DNA from 3 places in the Paenibacillus sp. 01T431 genome. Region 2 is predicted to be linked to each of the others. Evidence: riboswitches for the same ligand, from Rfam matches in the RefSeq annotation. Region 2 holds a riboswitch; each other region holds the start of a gene.
What was found. Region 2 has a riboswitch for cobalamin ahead of AC1DM9_RS05325 (DUF4430 domain-containing protein). Riboswitches for the same ligand answer to the same signal wherever they lie in the genome.

Region 1 (4,741 bases), on a different contig from region 2:
GTAACGACTATAATAGAATCTCACCTCATCATTTTCTTTAAGCTGGTACGCACCTGCACCTATACTTGACGCAGTTCCATTAACCTCGAACATCCAGCCATCCCAGCCGCCAAAAGAACCCGCTTCCTGTCCAGCAATACCTTTGACATAAGGACCATAACTGCTTTCTACGATATTATAGGAGATAGGCGGAACTGCAGTAGTAAGCGCCTTTTTAAGCGCATCGAGAGCAGTGATAGACTCGTTATGCTTTAAACTAACATTTTTCTGTTCATAAATACTTTGTGAAATACCATCAACCTTAACCTTTACGTTAACCGAAGGAAGTTTTACTTCTTCAAAACGGTACCATACCGTTTTCTGATATTTAATATCAAGAAGAGCAATTAATGCTTGCTCCGTTGCCATTGAATTAGGACTTCCATTTAAAGTATATTGAAATGCTCCATTATCCAGCTGATATAAACGAAAGGAGTCAAGGACTGTATTTCCATTGGTAGCAGCCCAGTCGTTAGACAACACATCTTCGCCAACCGCAGACAAGCCCGATACAACTGCAGCTAAGTTGTTCGAGTTTACTCCAAGCATTCCCGTTTCTTTATTTAATACTTTTACTTTCAAGTATTCTTCTTTTATTCTTTCAATAGCTCGTTGAACAGCACTATCATTCTGATAATTGCCGAGTGCAAGCAGCCCCATACCAGTCATATCTGGATCAGATACGCTTCCAAAAAATGTGAAGCCACCGTCTTTTAACTGCTTACTTAATAGATAATCAACTGCCTTCTTCTTTGCAGCTGCATCCCAGCTACCAACGTCACTTCCAAGCTTTACACCTGTATCAAGTGCATGCATCGCCCACATATGCCTGTTTGTTGAACCGGCAAATGACCCCGTATCCATATTTTGCTGTGCAGCTAACTCCGCATACAAATTTCGATCCGTTTCCCACGCATGCGCAGGATCTTCACCCATCGCGAGTAATGAATAAATATAGCGGATATGAGTTGTATCACTATCATTAGGCTTCAACCCTGGATCCACGGTCTTCCAACTAGGCAGCTTCCAACTGCCATCCTGCAGGTTTTCTCCAGCACCCCAAAGGGCAACAATTTCCCACCAAGAATTCAATGTTGTATTTCTATTTTTATAATACTCAACAGTCTTATCAATCATCTCATTCAATGAAGCATTCGCAGAATGATCTGCTGCTTTACCTACTTGTGGTGCAAATAAAGTAAACACCAATACAAAACTTAAAATTGCAGGCAAACTCTTTTTCATAAATCTTTTTAAATTAAGCAATGTTTTCTCTCCCTTTAATCATTTTTGGCAACAAAAAAACATCTTTCCGTTTGTGGAAAGATGTTTGGATAAACACGTGCGCATGGAAGCATAGGAATCCACCTATTGCAAAAGCACGAATAAACATCTCCCTCCCATCCTCGTGAGAAATATAGAGCGCTCCTATGGCAGGTCTCCTGGCTTCGCTTCATTGCTTAGACGATCTCCTTCCCGTCATGATATGACAGTGGACAACACGATCGTCTGCTCCGCGATACAGTGGCGGGACCGCGTCGGATTTTGACCGAACTTCCCTATTAAGCTGCTTGTGAATGATAGATTCACGGCAGCACCATATTAGCTATTCTATGAAATTGTAAGTGCTTGTTTTGTGAATTGTATCAAATTTGAAAGGATTAGACAAAGGTTCTGACCGTTTTTTTTCAACTTGTACAATTCTCTATTCGATTTATTGTGCCTTTGACTAGTATTTCATCATAAATCCACTTCAGCTGCAAATTACTCAATTTTAAATCTCGTAATCGAGCGCTGAAGCTCCTCAGAAAGCTCATTTACAGATGAAGCAAGCTGCTGCGTTTCAGCTGCGAGCTGATTTTGCCGCTCAGTGTCTGCTGCCGATTGCGCAGCATGAGTTGAAGTATCCTTGGCTACCTGCGCCATCGATTCAACGGAAGCGCTCACTTCCTCGCTGCCTGCTGCCATCTCCTCCGTTGAAGCAGATACGTCTTCAATTTGGGAGGCTACAAGGCGGGATTCCTTCCATATCGTGTCAAAAGATACCTTCAGCTCCTGAACGATGAGTAATCCTTGTTCCATTTCTTGCTCTCCTGCAGTGACCGCGCCAACAGCATCGGCAGTCAAGGCTAGCACCTCATTAATCGTTTCTTCGATATGGCCCGCATGAGCCGAAGCCTGTTCAGCCAGCTTTCTCACTTCACTTGATACAACTGCAAATCCACGGCCATACTCCCCTGCATGTGCCGCTTCTATAGCAGCATTTAGAGCGAGCAAATTCGTCTGATTTGCAATAGCAGCAATCGTGCCTGCCATCTCTTGGATTTCGGATGAGCGCTCATTAAGCTGTCCGATCACTCGTGATATCGAAGCCGTTGCCGCGCCAAGCCGCTCCATTTGACCAACCGCATGATCCGATTTTTCATGGCCCAGCTCCGCTGCTTGCAGCATATCGTTCGATGCTTCCGACATTTGGCTCGAGGAGTGAGCAATCCTTCCTACGCTCGTCGCCATTTCCTCCATAGACCTTGCTGCCTCAACTGCCCCGTCTGCTTGATTCTCCGCGCCAATTGCCATCTCATTCACAGAGGAAGCTAGCTGCGAAGAGAGCTCTCGGCTTTGCTGCGAGCCTACACCCAGCCGGCCTGCAAAATCCGATACGGATGCGGCATTGTTCCGAATCGTCCGCATTAAGCCTTGCATATGGGCAATGAAATGATTGATTTCTTCGCCTAGGCGAGCAATTTCATCATTCCCTTTATTTTCTATACGATAGGTAAGATCCGCTTCGCTAGAATTAAGATTAATTGCAGCATGAACAATATTACGAAGCTTACGTCCTACCATAAATTGTGATAGAAGAAACAAAACGACCAATACAACAGCCATCAGGCCGCCAAATTGCATGACAACCATCGTTCTTTCTGAAGCGATGAGCGCATCTGCCTTTTCTTTTGACAATGCAACACGTACCCCGCCCCAATGTTTGCCATCGATAATTAAAGGATAGGAAATATCCCACGTTTCTACCGTTTTCCCGTCTATGAGTCTATTATATTTTTGCAGGAGGACATCATCCGTCTTCGTGTTCGTAGCGGCATTGTAGCCTGTTTTGTCGTTAAAAATCCGATTGGCCCGGTAGTTTTGACTAAGAAGTCCCTCGTCGCCCCAAGTATCTTTTGATTCTTCTCCAACAGGGCTGTAAATGCTATTATGTGTTGGGATATAGCCCGCAAAATTCGGATTTTCTGAATAAGCGCCTGCAATAGCAAAAATAACATTTTCCTCCGTCAGAAAACTATCCATAATGCCTTGCCAGCGGTAATCCGTATAACGGTCATAGGCACTATCATATTTCAGTTCATATTGAGATAGCGGAATGGACTCTCCATTGTACAAAATCGATTCTTTCCCCGCATAGGTTGAGTCCTTTAGCCTTTTTTCAGCCACTTTCTCACTTTCAGGATTTACAGTCAATGTATCGTTGAAAAAGTCCTCTTTTAGCTTGTTTCCGTCCCATTTCGTTCCATCCTCCAGCACAACACCTGTTTTAAAATCCTGCTCCGTAACATTCTCAAGTGTGCGAGCTAGCGATAAAACCATCGTGCGACCCTTTTCCAGAAGCTGCTGCTCAACAGCTATACGAGTGGATTTCCATTCATACATGAGAATCACACTAACGATTATGACTAATGCGGCGGCCATGACTAGCATAAATTTATTCGTCAACGAGCGTAATCCCATCTTCATTTTTGATAACCCCCACTGTTAATTTATCTATATTAAACCAGTTTAACTAAAATGTTATGTAAATTAAACCAATTAGATTGAAACTTCTTAAATAATACATATTTATATTGAATTTATTAATTATTTTATATGACTAAGTTTATGAATTACTAAGCTTAAGCTATCTACATACCTTATTAATACAAAAAAACCACCCTATGGCCGCAAACTAAGCGACATAGGGTGATTTCGAGATTAGCCTACTAAAGGTAGACTCCGATTATTTCAACGATTCACGAACCTCTAGCGTACGTTTATTCCATTTTTCCGTTTCTGGAATCAGTTTATTAATATCTGCTCCATCAAAAATAATTTCATTCAAAATATTGTTCCAGTTGTATTCAGACCAAGCAGGAATGGTTACACCTGGCTGAATTTTTGCATTTTCCTTTGCAATTTTTACAGCTTCCTTGTTTTTGCCTTCCCACATTGGCGTTTCATCATAATAAGCTGTCAATTCAGGATCGATAACCGAAGCATTTGCTCCTTGGTCAATCTTCCATTTTTGCGCTTCTTTGGAGAATTGGAAGCTAATCCATAGGAAAGCTTCTTCTTTATGCTTGGAACCGCTAAGCAGTGAAAGCGGACCATAAATACTATAACCTGGTTGGCTTACTTTTCCTCTTGGGAAAGGCAAAACATCCCATTCAAACTTCGCATCCTTTTTGAGGCCTGGAAGTACCCAGTCTCCGCCGATCGCAAAGCCCGTTTTACCGTTAATAAATTCTCTCGAAACATCGCCTTGTTCCTTAGCTTTCGCATTGCTCTGCATGGAGCCGTCTTTCCACACAAAATCTGAAAGCCATCTAACATCATTCATTACATCTGGCGTATTGAGCAAGCTTTGTGTCAAATCTTCATTTAAGTAATGAATGTTTGCAGCATGTCCGTCAGCAATTGCTTTTGTGCTAAG
Region 2 (4,741 bases):
TGCTGCTTGCTGTTATTGTCGCCAATGTAAGCCGGAGCCTGAATCGATCGCTTTTGTCGCTTGCAGCAACAAAGCTAATTTTAATGGGCTACTCTATCCCGGGTGCTGTTTTGTCCATTGGCGTGCTTGCTTTGTTTATTTCCCTAGACCATCAATTAAGCGGCGTCTATTCATGGTTAGGTTTTGGATCGAGCAAGCTCGTGCTCAGCATGTCGCTCGTGATGCTTATTTTCGCCTATGTAATCCGCTTCCTTGGTGTAGGATTTAATGCGGTGGAAGCGGGATTTGATAAAATAGGCAATCGTTATTCTGAAGCTTCCAGAACGCTCGGCATCGGTATGACTGCTACCTTCTTCAAAGTGGACTTGCCATTAATAAAAGGCTCCATATTAGCAGGCTTCCTACTTACCTTTATGGAAATTATGAAGGAGCTGCCGCTGACGCTGCTGCTGCGCCCATTTAATTTTGAGACGCTAGCGACAAAAGCCTATCAATATGCAAGCGATGAGCAAATTCATCAAGCTTCGGTACCGTCACTATTCATAATCACGGTGGGAATGGCAACTGTTTTTGTTTATCATCGGTTGGGAGAGAAGAAATCAAGATGAACTTTTTTGAGCTGACTAACGTTTCTTTTAGCTATGATAATGGGAAAAAGAGTGTATTAGAAAACTTTACAATGCAAATGCAGAAGGGTGAAGTTGTTGGAGTGCTTGGTCAAAGCGGTTGCGGGAAAAGCACGCTGTTGCGGATTATTGCCGGGCTTGAGATTCCTGCCTCGGGACGTATTGCCGCTGGCGGCAGGGTTTTAGTAGATGATCAGCAGTTTATTCAGCCTGAGCAGCGCGGCATAGGCATGGTGTTTCAGGATTATGCGTTGTTTCCTCATCTGACTGTCGGTCAAAATATATTATTTGGTTTACATCGATTATCAAGAAAAGATAGATTCAAACGGCTGGATGAAATGCTGGAGCTGATACAGTTAAATGATTTCGTCAAGCGTTATCCGCATGAGCTTAGCGGCGGTCAGCAGCAGCGTGTTGCTTTTGCTCGTGCGCTTGCCCCGTCTCCCTTGATGCTGTTGATGGATGAGCCATTTAGCAGTTTGGATTCACACTTAAAGCAAAGCATTCGGGAGGAGCTGAAGCGATTGCTTCACAAAGCCCAAATTACGTGTATGTTCGTCACCCATGATCAAGAGGATGCAGCTGCTATTTGCGAACGAATCATTCAAATCCCATATAGACAAACCCCAGCAATCCCGATATGATTGATTAAATAATCGCATAATTGAATAGAGAAGGTGCAAACAAAAGCATGCTTTTGTTTGCTTAATAGGGAAGTCCGGTTCAATGCCGGCGCGGTCCCGCCACTGTATGTGAAGAGTGATTCTCTGCAAATGCCACTGTCCGATTCAAGGATGGGAAGGTGTGAGAATCGCGTTGACGCACGAGCCAGGAAACCTGCCTTTTTTATTTTGTTTCTCATTCTTCGGGGGTAAAGAATGTGGAGGCGTAATCGTTTTGCAGGACGCATCATATATTTTAGTTATATACGGTTGCTATTCTTACATTCGACATGCAGATCCCCTAATAGAAGGGGGTCTTTTTTTTATTGTTAAGGTTTGTGTGAATGAGACAAAAAGGAGCAGAAAAGAGACGATGGCAAAGATTTGCAAGAAATGGTTACCAAGCTTAATCATCCTATGGCTTGTTATTGGTTTATTAGCTGGCTGTGCCAGTCCGGCACAGAGCGTTAATTCCAATACCAATCAAGTGCAAACCAGCAACGAAGGACAAGTGAAAAAAGAAGCGGAGAAAGCCGCTGATGGACAGCCAACGAGTACTTCAGCATCAGAAACGGCAGAGGAAACGCAGTTGCCTAGCGAAGATAAAGATCAAGCGAAGGCAACCGACAACGCTGGCGGTAAGCAAGCAACGCCTTCCCCGAAGCCGAAGCAGACAAATGAGCCAAAACTGGATGATCCAAAAACGAAGCCTACTGCTTCTGCGAAACCAACCAAAACAGACAGTGCGGCTACTGCGAAGCCCGTCACGCCTGTTGCAACGCCGAATCCTGTGCAGACGGTTACGATTTCAATTGTCGCGGACAAAGATACGGGAACGGTGCTTGCACCAACAGCCGTAGAGTTCAAGAAGGACGATACCGTTCTAGATGTATTGAAGAAAATTACGAGAAAAAACAAAATACAAATGGAATACAGAGGTGTTAAAGGCGGTGCTTATATCGAAGGCATCGACAATATTTACGAATTCGATCTGGGTGCGAAGAGCGGCTGGATGTACCGAGTAAACGGTGAGTTTCCTAACAAGGGCGCCGGGGTTTACAAGGTTAATGAAGGTGATGTTATTGAATGGTTGTACACGACTGATCTTGGCGAGGATATAGGTGCAAAATTCGATGAATAGTGCGTTCGGTTCGGTACATCCGGTTACGAGCTTCAGTTATTATGCAGGAGTCATTACATTCGGCATGCTCTTATTTCATCCTGTTTTCTTATTGACGTCACTTGCTGCGATTACGGTAATTATTGTCATTCATGGCGAAGGGAAGCGGCTGATTAAGCTGCTTCCTTATTATGTTCTAATGGGCGGTTTGGTTGCTGTTCTTAACCCGCTGTTTTCTCATCGCGGGCGGCATATTTTATTTTATTTTATGGATCAGCCGATCACGTTGGAAGCTATTTTATATGGTGTGACGATGATGCTCTCTTTATTGTGCATTTTATTAGCCTTTGTATCGTTTCAGCAGATTGTTACGACGGAGAAATGGATGTATTTATTTTCACGAGTCGCTCCGCGAACTGCACTGCTAACCTCGATGTCGATTCGGTTCGTACCGCTTTTCTTGCGGAGACTGGATCAAATTACTACGGTTCAACGAATAAAAGGAGTTTCGATTCTTGAAGGCAGCTTGAAAAAACGGAGCAAGGACGGCATGCTGCTTGTTCGTGTGCTGTTGACCTGGTCCTTGGAGGAGGCGCTTCAGACCGCTGATTCTATGAAAGCTAGAGGGTATGGCGCAGCTAAACGAAGCTCTTATGTCATCTATCGTATGGATCGTAGAGATTGGTATGTTCTATTGTTTCTTGGAGCAATGGCACTAGTATGCATTTGGGGCTGGATGCAAGGCTTTGGTGTGCTTACTATTTATCCGCGTCTGGAAACAATGCAGTTTCATAGGGGGGAAGGCATTGCATACGCTTGCTATTGCGCCTTTCTGTTAACACCAGTCGTACTTGAAGAAATGGAGAGAAGGTCATGGAAGTAATTCAGGTTGATCAATTGACGTTCCATTATCCGGAATCAACGGTTGCAGCACTCGATAACATCACTTTAAATATCAAGCCAGGCGATTTTGTCGTCCTTTGTGGGGCATCCGGCTGCGGCAAAACGACGCTGCTTCGGCACTTGAAAAAAGAAACGCAGCCTACGGGGAAACGCTCAGGCACCATTAAGTATAATCGTGTATTGCTAGAGGAGCTGCCTGCGGTCGAGGCGGCTGAACAGATCGGCATGGTGTTTCAAAACCCTGAAAATCAAATTGTGATGGATCAGGTATGGCATGAGCTGGCTTTTTCCATGGAAAATGTCGGTTATGGGCAAGCGGTTATGCGTAAACGACTAGCCGAAATGAGCCATTTCTTTGGGCTGGATGAGCTGATTAACAAATCCGTTCATGAAATATCGGGGGGACAGAAGCAGCTGATCAATCTTGCTTCAGTATTGCTGCTGCAGCCAAAGCTGCTTCTATTAGATGAGCCCACCTCACAGCTTGATCCGGTAGCGGCGCGAGATTTTCTGCAGTTTATTTATCGGTTGAATCAGGAAATGTCGATGACGGTTATTATAAGCGAACATCGGCTGGAGGATGTTATTCCACTTGCAGATCGAATCATTCTGCTGGAGGAAGGCAAAGTGAAATACGACGCGCCGCCGAGAGAGCTATGCCGGCTCGTTGGTGTTGATGCAGCGCAGAAAGAAATGCCATACCTGCCTTCCGTTACGAAGCTGTTTCTATCTGCCCAGAAGGCTGGCAGCCTACCAGAAGCAAATCAAATTCCGCTTACCGTGCGTGAAGGGAAGAAGTGGCTCTCCAATGTTTTCGGCGTACATACAATAGGCGCAAATCATTCAGTAATCAACGAAAGCAGCGAGCTCGAAAAAAAGGAATGGCTGCTTGCTTGTGATGAAATAACGTTTAAATACGAAAAAGCGAGTGCAGAGGTGTTGAAGAAGCTGTCGCTTAACGTGTACAAGCATGAGTTTTTGGCGGTGCTTGGCGGCAACGGGGCTGGAAAAACAACGATGCTGCAATTGATGGCCGGATTATTAAAGCCGCAGCGAGGCAAGCTGAAGCGGGATAAATCGATTAAAGTCGGTTATTTGGCGCAAAATCCACTGCTTTATTTTAGCTACGATACGGTTGAAGAGGAGCTTCAGCGAATGGCGGATTACGCCAAACTCGATGATCGGGATCGGAAAATAGCTCAGGTTGTCGATTCCCTGCAGATTTCCTCTATTTTGCCGAAGCATCCTTATGATTTGAGCGGAGGAGAGCAGCAGAGAGCGGCGTTAGCGTTAGTGCTGCTTGGTGAGCCGGATGTTCTTTGCTTGGATGAGCCGACAAAGGGGCTAGATCCCATAGCCAAGCAGCGAACAGCGGAGCTGCTGCAGCAGTTATGCCAAGCTGGCAAAACCATTGTCATGGTCACGCATGA
Region 3 (4,741 bases), on a different contig from region 2:
TCAAGAGTGGGGGAAGAAATTTCTCTACCGTTATCCAAGCATCGGAAAACTAACGGTGATGTTTGAGCAGAATGCTTTTCTGACGATTATGTTTGCTCGGCTCATTCCGTTCATTCCATCCATTGCAGTTAATATGTACTCGGCGCTAAGCCGTGTTTCCTTTACCGTTTATGCGATCGCCTCATCGATTGGTAAAATTCCAGCGATGCTGTTGTTCGCCACGATCGGTGACACGCTTATGACGGACCCAAGAAACGTATTTGTTACCGTCTTAGTATACGGCATGTTTATGGCGGTATCTCTTTATGTTTATCGAAGGTGGAAGCTTCAGTAGATTTCCTCTAAAACAACAGACGGCCTCTTCGCAAATGATGCGCGCAGAGGTCGTTTTTTTGTTGTACACTCTTCTCGAAAATAAAATGTTCCTGCTAATCCAAAATGTTTAAAATGTTCTTTTTATGTTCGTAAATGTGTGTTATTATAAAAACGAACAATAACAAACATTAGCGTAGCTTGCGAGGCGAGTCTAACGCAAATAACTTTTAGGAGGCTTTTATCCAATGGAAGTACGCCATACTACGAATCCTACTGATGTGAAGCAATATGATACGGAACGTCTGCGCAGCGAGTTTTTGATCGAAAGCTTGTTTGAGCAAGATCAATTAAAAATGACATATACGCATTATGACAGAATGGTTGTAGGCGGAGCATTGCCTGTGAACGAGACGCTTGAGCTGGAGGATGCTGCAACGCTAAAAACCGAATATTTCTTGGAGCGCCGCGAGGTTGGCTTCTTGAATATTGCCGGACCTGCTTCGATTTCCGTTGATGGGGAAGTATACGAGCTGAATAAGCTCGACGTGCTTTATGTTGGCAAGGGCAAACGTCAGGTGCTGCTGTCAAGTGTAGATAAAGCAAACCCTGCGAAGCTTTATTTCTGTTCCGCGCTTGCGCATGCTGAAATTGCAACACGCAAGATGACGATGGAGGAAGCGAATCCGACTCATCTTGGTTCGCAGGAGACTTCCAATGAACGTATTCTTTATAAATATATCCACGCAGACGGCATCCAAAGCTGCCAGCTTATGCTTGGTGTAACGAGCTTGAAAACGGGAAGCGTCTGGAATACGATGCCTTCTCATGTCCATGACCGCCGCATGGAAGCATACTTGTACTTCGACATGAATGATGATGCTCGCGTATTCCATATGATGGGCGAGCCTTCGCAGACGAGACATCTTGTTGTTGCCAATGACCAAGCGATTCTTTCACCGCCATGGTCGATCCACTCAGGAGTGGGCACAAGCAATTATACATTCTGCTGGTCGATGGCTGGAGAGAACTACACATTTACAGATATGGACGCCGTACCTGCAAGCGAGCTAAAATAGAAACATTCGCTACAGGGGGTGCACTATGCTTGCTGCCGAACGGCATCGTAAGATTATAGATAAATTGGAGCAGCTTGGCGCGGTTAAAGTTTCCGAGCTAAGCGAGCTGTTTCAAGTCACGGAGAAAACGGTTCGTGAAGATTTAGAGAAGCTGGAAGAGAAGGGATTGCTGAAACGGACTCATGGCGGAGCTGTGCCCCAGCATAGAGGCGAAGACAGCCTTTATCCGCTGCAATTTCCAAACAGCAAGCATCAGCGGGAGAAGGCGGCGATTGCGGAGCTTGCTCTTTCCTGCATCGAGCCTAATGATATTATTGCGCTTGATGCTGGCAGTACTACGCTCGAAATGGCAAAGCGTCTGCCCAATATCCCGGTTACGGTACTTACAAACGATCTGCTTATCATTCGGGAGTTGACTGCGAAGGACCAAGTAAGGCTTGTTATTCCCGGGGGCTACCGGCATAACAATTTGCTTATCGGCGCAGAATCGCAGGAATGGATTAAACGACTGAATGTACACAAGCTGTTTCTTTCCACAACCGGCATTCATATGGAATATGGGCTTACCATATTCACAGAAGAATTGACGAAGCTGAAGAAGCTGTATATGGAAAATGCCAAGGTCGTCTACTGCCTTGCCGATCATAACAAATTCGATAAGGGTGCACTAATAACGTTTGCTGGTTTGCATGAAATTGACTATATCATCACAGACGAAGGTATAGATGCGGACGTTGCGGCGAGGTATGAGTCACAAAATATAAAAATGATGAAAGCAGCGCTTTCGGAAAATGGGAAGCGTACTAAAGGTAGGAGCTGAGCCGATGAGTTTGTTTGATTTGACGGGTAAAACAGCTGTCGTCACAGGTGCAGGGCGCGGGCTTGGAGAAGCGATTGCGCTTGGATTAGCACGAGCGGGTGCGGATATCGCGCTTGTCACGAACCAAACGCCTGCTGACAAAACGGCAGCAGCGATAAGAGAGCTTGGACGCAAAGCGATTACAATTCAGACCGATATTGCTGACCGAACGAAGCTTGCTGGAATTGTTGATCGTACAGTTGAAGAACTGGGACGCATCGATATTTTGGTCAACAACGCGGGTATCATTCGCCGCACGCCAGCTGCAGAGCATAGCTACGAGGACTGGCAGGATGTACTCGATGTTAACTTGAATTCTGTATTTCTCCTTTCCCAGCTGGCAGGGAAACATATGATCGAACAGGGCTCAGGGAAAATTATTAACATTGCGTCGATGTTAACTTTCCAAGGCGGAATTAATGTTCCGGGCTATACGTCCAGCAAACATGCCGTTGCCGGTCTTACCAAAGCTCTTGCCAGCGAATGGGCAGCTAAAGGCTTGCAGGTAAATGCGATAGCCCCAGGCTACATGAGTACAGACAACACCGAAGCGCTTCGCGAGGATCCTGTTCGCAGTGCTCAAATTTTGCAGCGCATACCAGCGGGACGCTGGGGTACATCGCAGGATTTGATTGGACCAGCGGTATTCCTAGCCTCTTCAGCTTCTGATTATATGAACGGCCATATCTTGGCTGTTGATGGCGGTTGGCTGGTTAGGTAATTATATAAAAACCAATAAGGCTTTCCTTTTGCAGCGCAGGCTGCTTAGAGGAGAGTCTTTTTTTTGATATTATAATGATTTCCATTGTATGGTTATTATTTTGCGTGTATAGTTATTCGTGATCCTAAAAAAAGCGATCAACAACTGAAATAAGTGGAAATAGGTGCTCTTGCTGTATAGCTTGAGCTTAAAAGGGAAGTCCGGTGCAAAACCGACGCGGTCCCGCCACTGTAACAGAGGAGTCTAAGCGCTAACGCCACTGATCTTAACCGGTTGGGAAGGCAAGCTTACGATGATGATTCTGGAGCCAGGAGACCTGCCTATTTGAACGACACTGATTTTACCTACGGGAGATAGGGAGGTGTTAAGACAGAACCGCTGTTTATTAAAACGCCGGGCGTCTTTACCTTTGCTTCTTTAAGGTAACGACGCTCTTTTTTGTGCTTTTATTTCATAATAATTATATTTATTAGGAGGAAATATGAACGTGAGCAAGCTGCAAAACAGTGTACTTGGATATCCGCGTATCGGCGAAAATAGGGAATGGAAAAAAGCGCTTGAAGCCTTTTGGAAAGGTGATTTGGACGAAACGGTATTCCTTCAAACCCTTGAAAGTATTCGTCTTAACAACCTGAAGCTGCAAAAGGATAAAGGAATTTCTTTAATCCCTGTTAATGATTTTACGTTGTATGATCAAATGCTGGATACTGCAGCGATGTTTGGCCTTGTGCCAGAGCGTTTTTCCTACGAAGGAGGTCCTGTTCCCATTCAGACCTACTACGCTATGGCGAGAGGGACACAGGAAGCACAAGCCTGCGAGATGACCAAATGGTTTAATACCAACTATCACTATATCGTGCCAGAACTTGCGGGTGCTGCACCGATACTGACGGAAAACCGTCCGCTGATTGCGTACCGCGAAGCCAAAGAAAAGCTTGGCATTGAAGGTAAACCTGTCATTATCGGTCTATACACCTTCCTCAAGCTGTCGAAGGGCTACGATGCCAAGCAGCTTCCGCAGCTCATTGAGCAGTTTATACCGCTTTATGCTCAGCTGCTTAAGGAGCTTGAGCAAGAAGGCGTACAATGGGTGCAAATCGATGAGCCCATCCTTGTTACCTCTATTTCTGAGGAAGAGATGCAATGGGTTGAATCGATTTATGCAAGGCTGAACCAAGCAGCACCAGCGCTTAACATAATGCTTCAAACGTATTTTGAAGCGGTTGAGCATTATGAAGCTGTAGTTGCTCTGCCGGTACAAGCGATCGGTTTGGATTTCGTTCATGGTTTGGAGCAAAACTTGAAGTCGCTGGAGCAATTTGGTTATCCGAAGGATAAGCTCGCTGGTATCGGACTTGTAGACGGACGCAACATTTGGCGCTCAGACTATAAGCAAAAGCTCGAATTGCTGCAAAAGCTTTCGGCATACATTCCAGCTGAGCGCGCGATCATTCAATCGTCATGCAGCCTGCTGCATGTGCCGGTAACGGCAAAAAACGAAACCAATCTGCCAGTAGAGCTGCGTGAGGCGCTTGCATTCGCGGAAGAAAAGCTGGATGAAATTGTGTGGCTAAGTGAAACAGCGACTGTAAATGAGGCGGACATCTCAGAACTGCGCAAGCTTGAGCTTAAGCTTAACGGCGAGCGGATTCATCATTTATCCATTTCTCCTGCCCGCAATCGCCAAGCTGCTGATGCAGCAGCGGTAGCGGCGCATCCTTCAACGAGGCAGAAGCCATTTGCGGAGAGACAAAAGCTGCAGCAGCAAAA

Region 1: another riboswitch for cobalamin. It lies ahead of AC1DM9_RS21770 (DUF4430 domain-containing protein); the one in region 2 lies ahead of AC1DM9_RS05325 (DUF4430 domain-containing protein).
Region 3: another riboswitch for cobalamin. It lies ahead of metE (5-methyltetrahydropteroyltriglutamate--homocysteine S-methyltransferase); the one in region 2 lies ahead of AC1DM9_RS05325 (DUF4430 domain-containing protein).

The regions. Positions count from the first base shown of each region.
Region 1 is NZ_JBFTPT010000012.1:111,963-116,703, reverse strand. Features, by position in the region: gene AC1DM9_RS21770 (DUF4430 domain-containing protein) at 1-1,305, opposite strand, end outside; cobalamin riboswitch at 1,455-1,656, opposite strand; gene AC1DM9_RS21765 (methyl-accepting chemotaxis protein) at 1,804-3,789, opposite strand; gene AC1DM9_RS21760 (ABC transporter substrate-binding protein) at 4,049-4,741, opposite strand, start outside.
Region 2 is NZ_JBFTPT010000003.1:48,843-53,583, forward strand. Features, by position in the region: gene AC1DM9_RS05315 (ABC transporter permease) at 1-608, shown strand, start outside; gene AC1DM9_RS05320 (ABC transporter ATP-binding protein) at 605-1,270, shown strand; cobalamin riboswitch at 1,285-1,485, shown strand; gene AC1DM9_RS05325 (DUF4430 domain-containing protein) at 1,662-2,429, shown strand; gene AC1DM9_RS05330 (energy-coupling factor transporter transmembrane component T) at 2,422-3,291, shown strand; gene AC1DM9_RS05335 (ABC transporter ATP-binding protein) at 3,282-4,741, shown strand, end outside.
Region 3 is NZ_JBFTPT010000015.1:148,153-152,893, forward strand. Features, by position in the region: gene AC1DM9_RS25630 (TVP38/TMEM64 family protein) at 1-334, shown strand, start outside; gene kduI (5-dehydro-4-deoxy-D-glucuronate isomerase) at 561-1,391, shown strand; gene AC1DM9_RS25640 (DeoR/GlpR family DNA-binding transcription regulator) at 1,417-2,211, shown strand; gene kduD (2-dehydro-3-deoxy-D-gluconate 5-dehydrogenase KduD) at 2,216-2,971, shown strand; cobalamin riboswitch at 3,116-3,309, shown strand; gene metE (5-methyltetrahydropteroyltriglutamate--homocysteine S-methyltransferase) at 3,459-4,741, shown strand, end outside.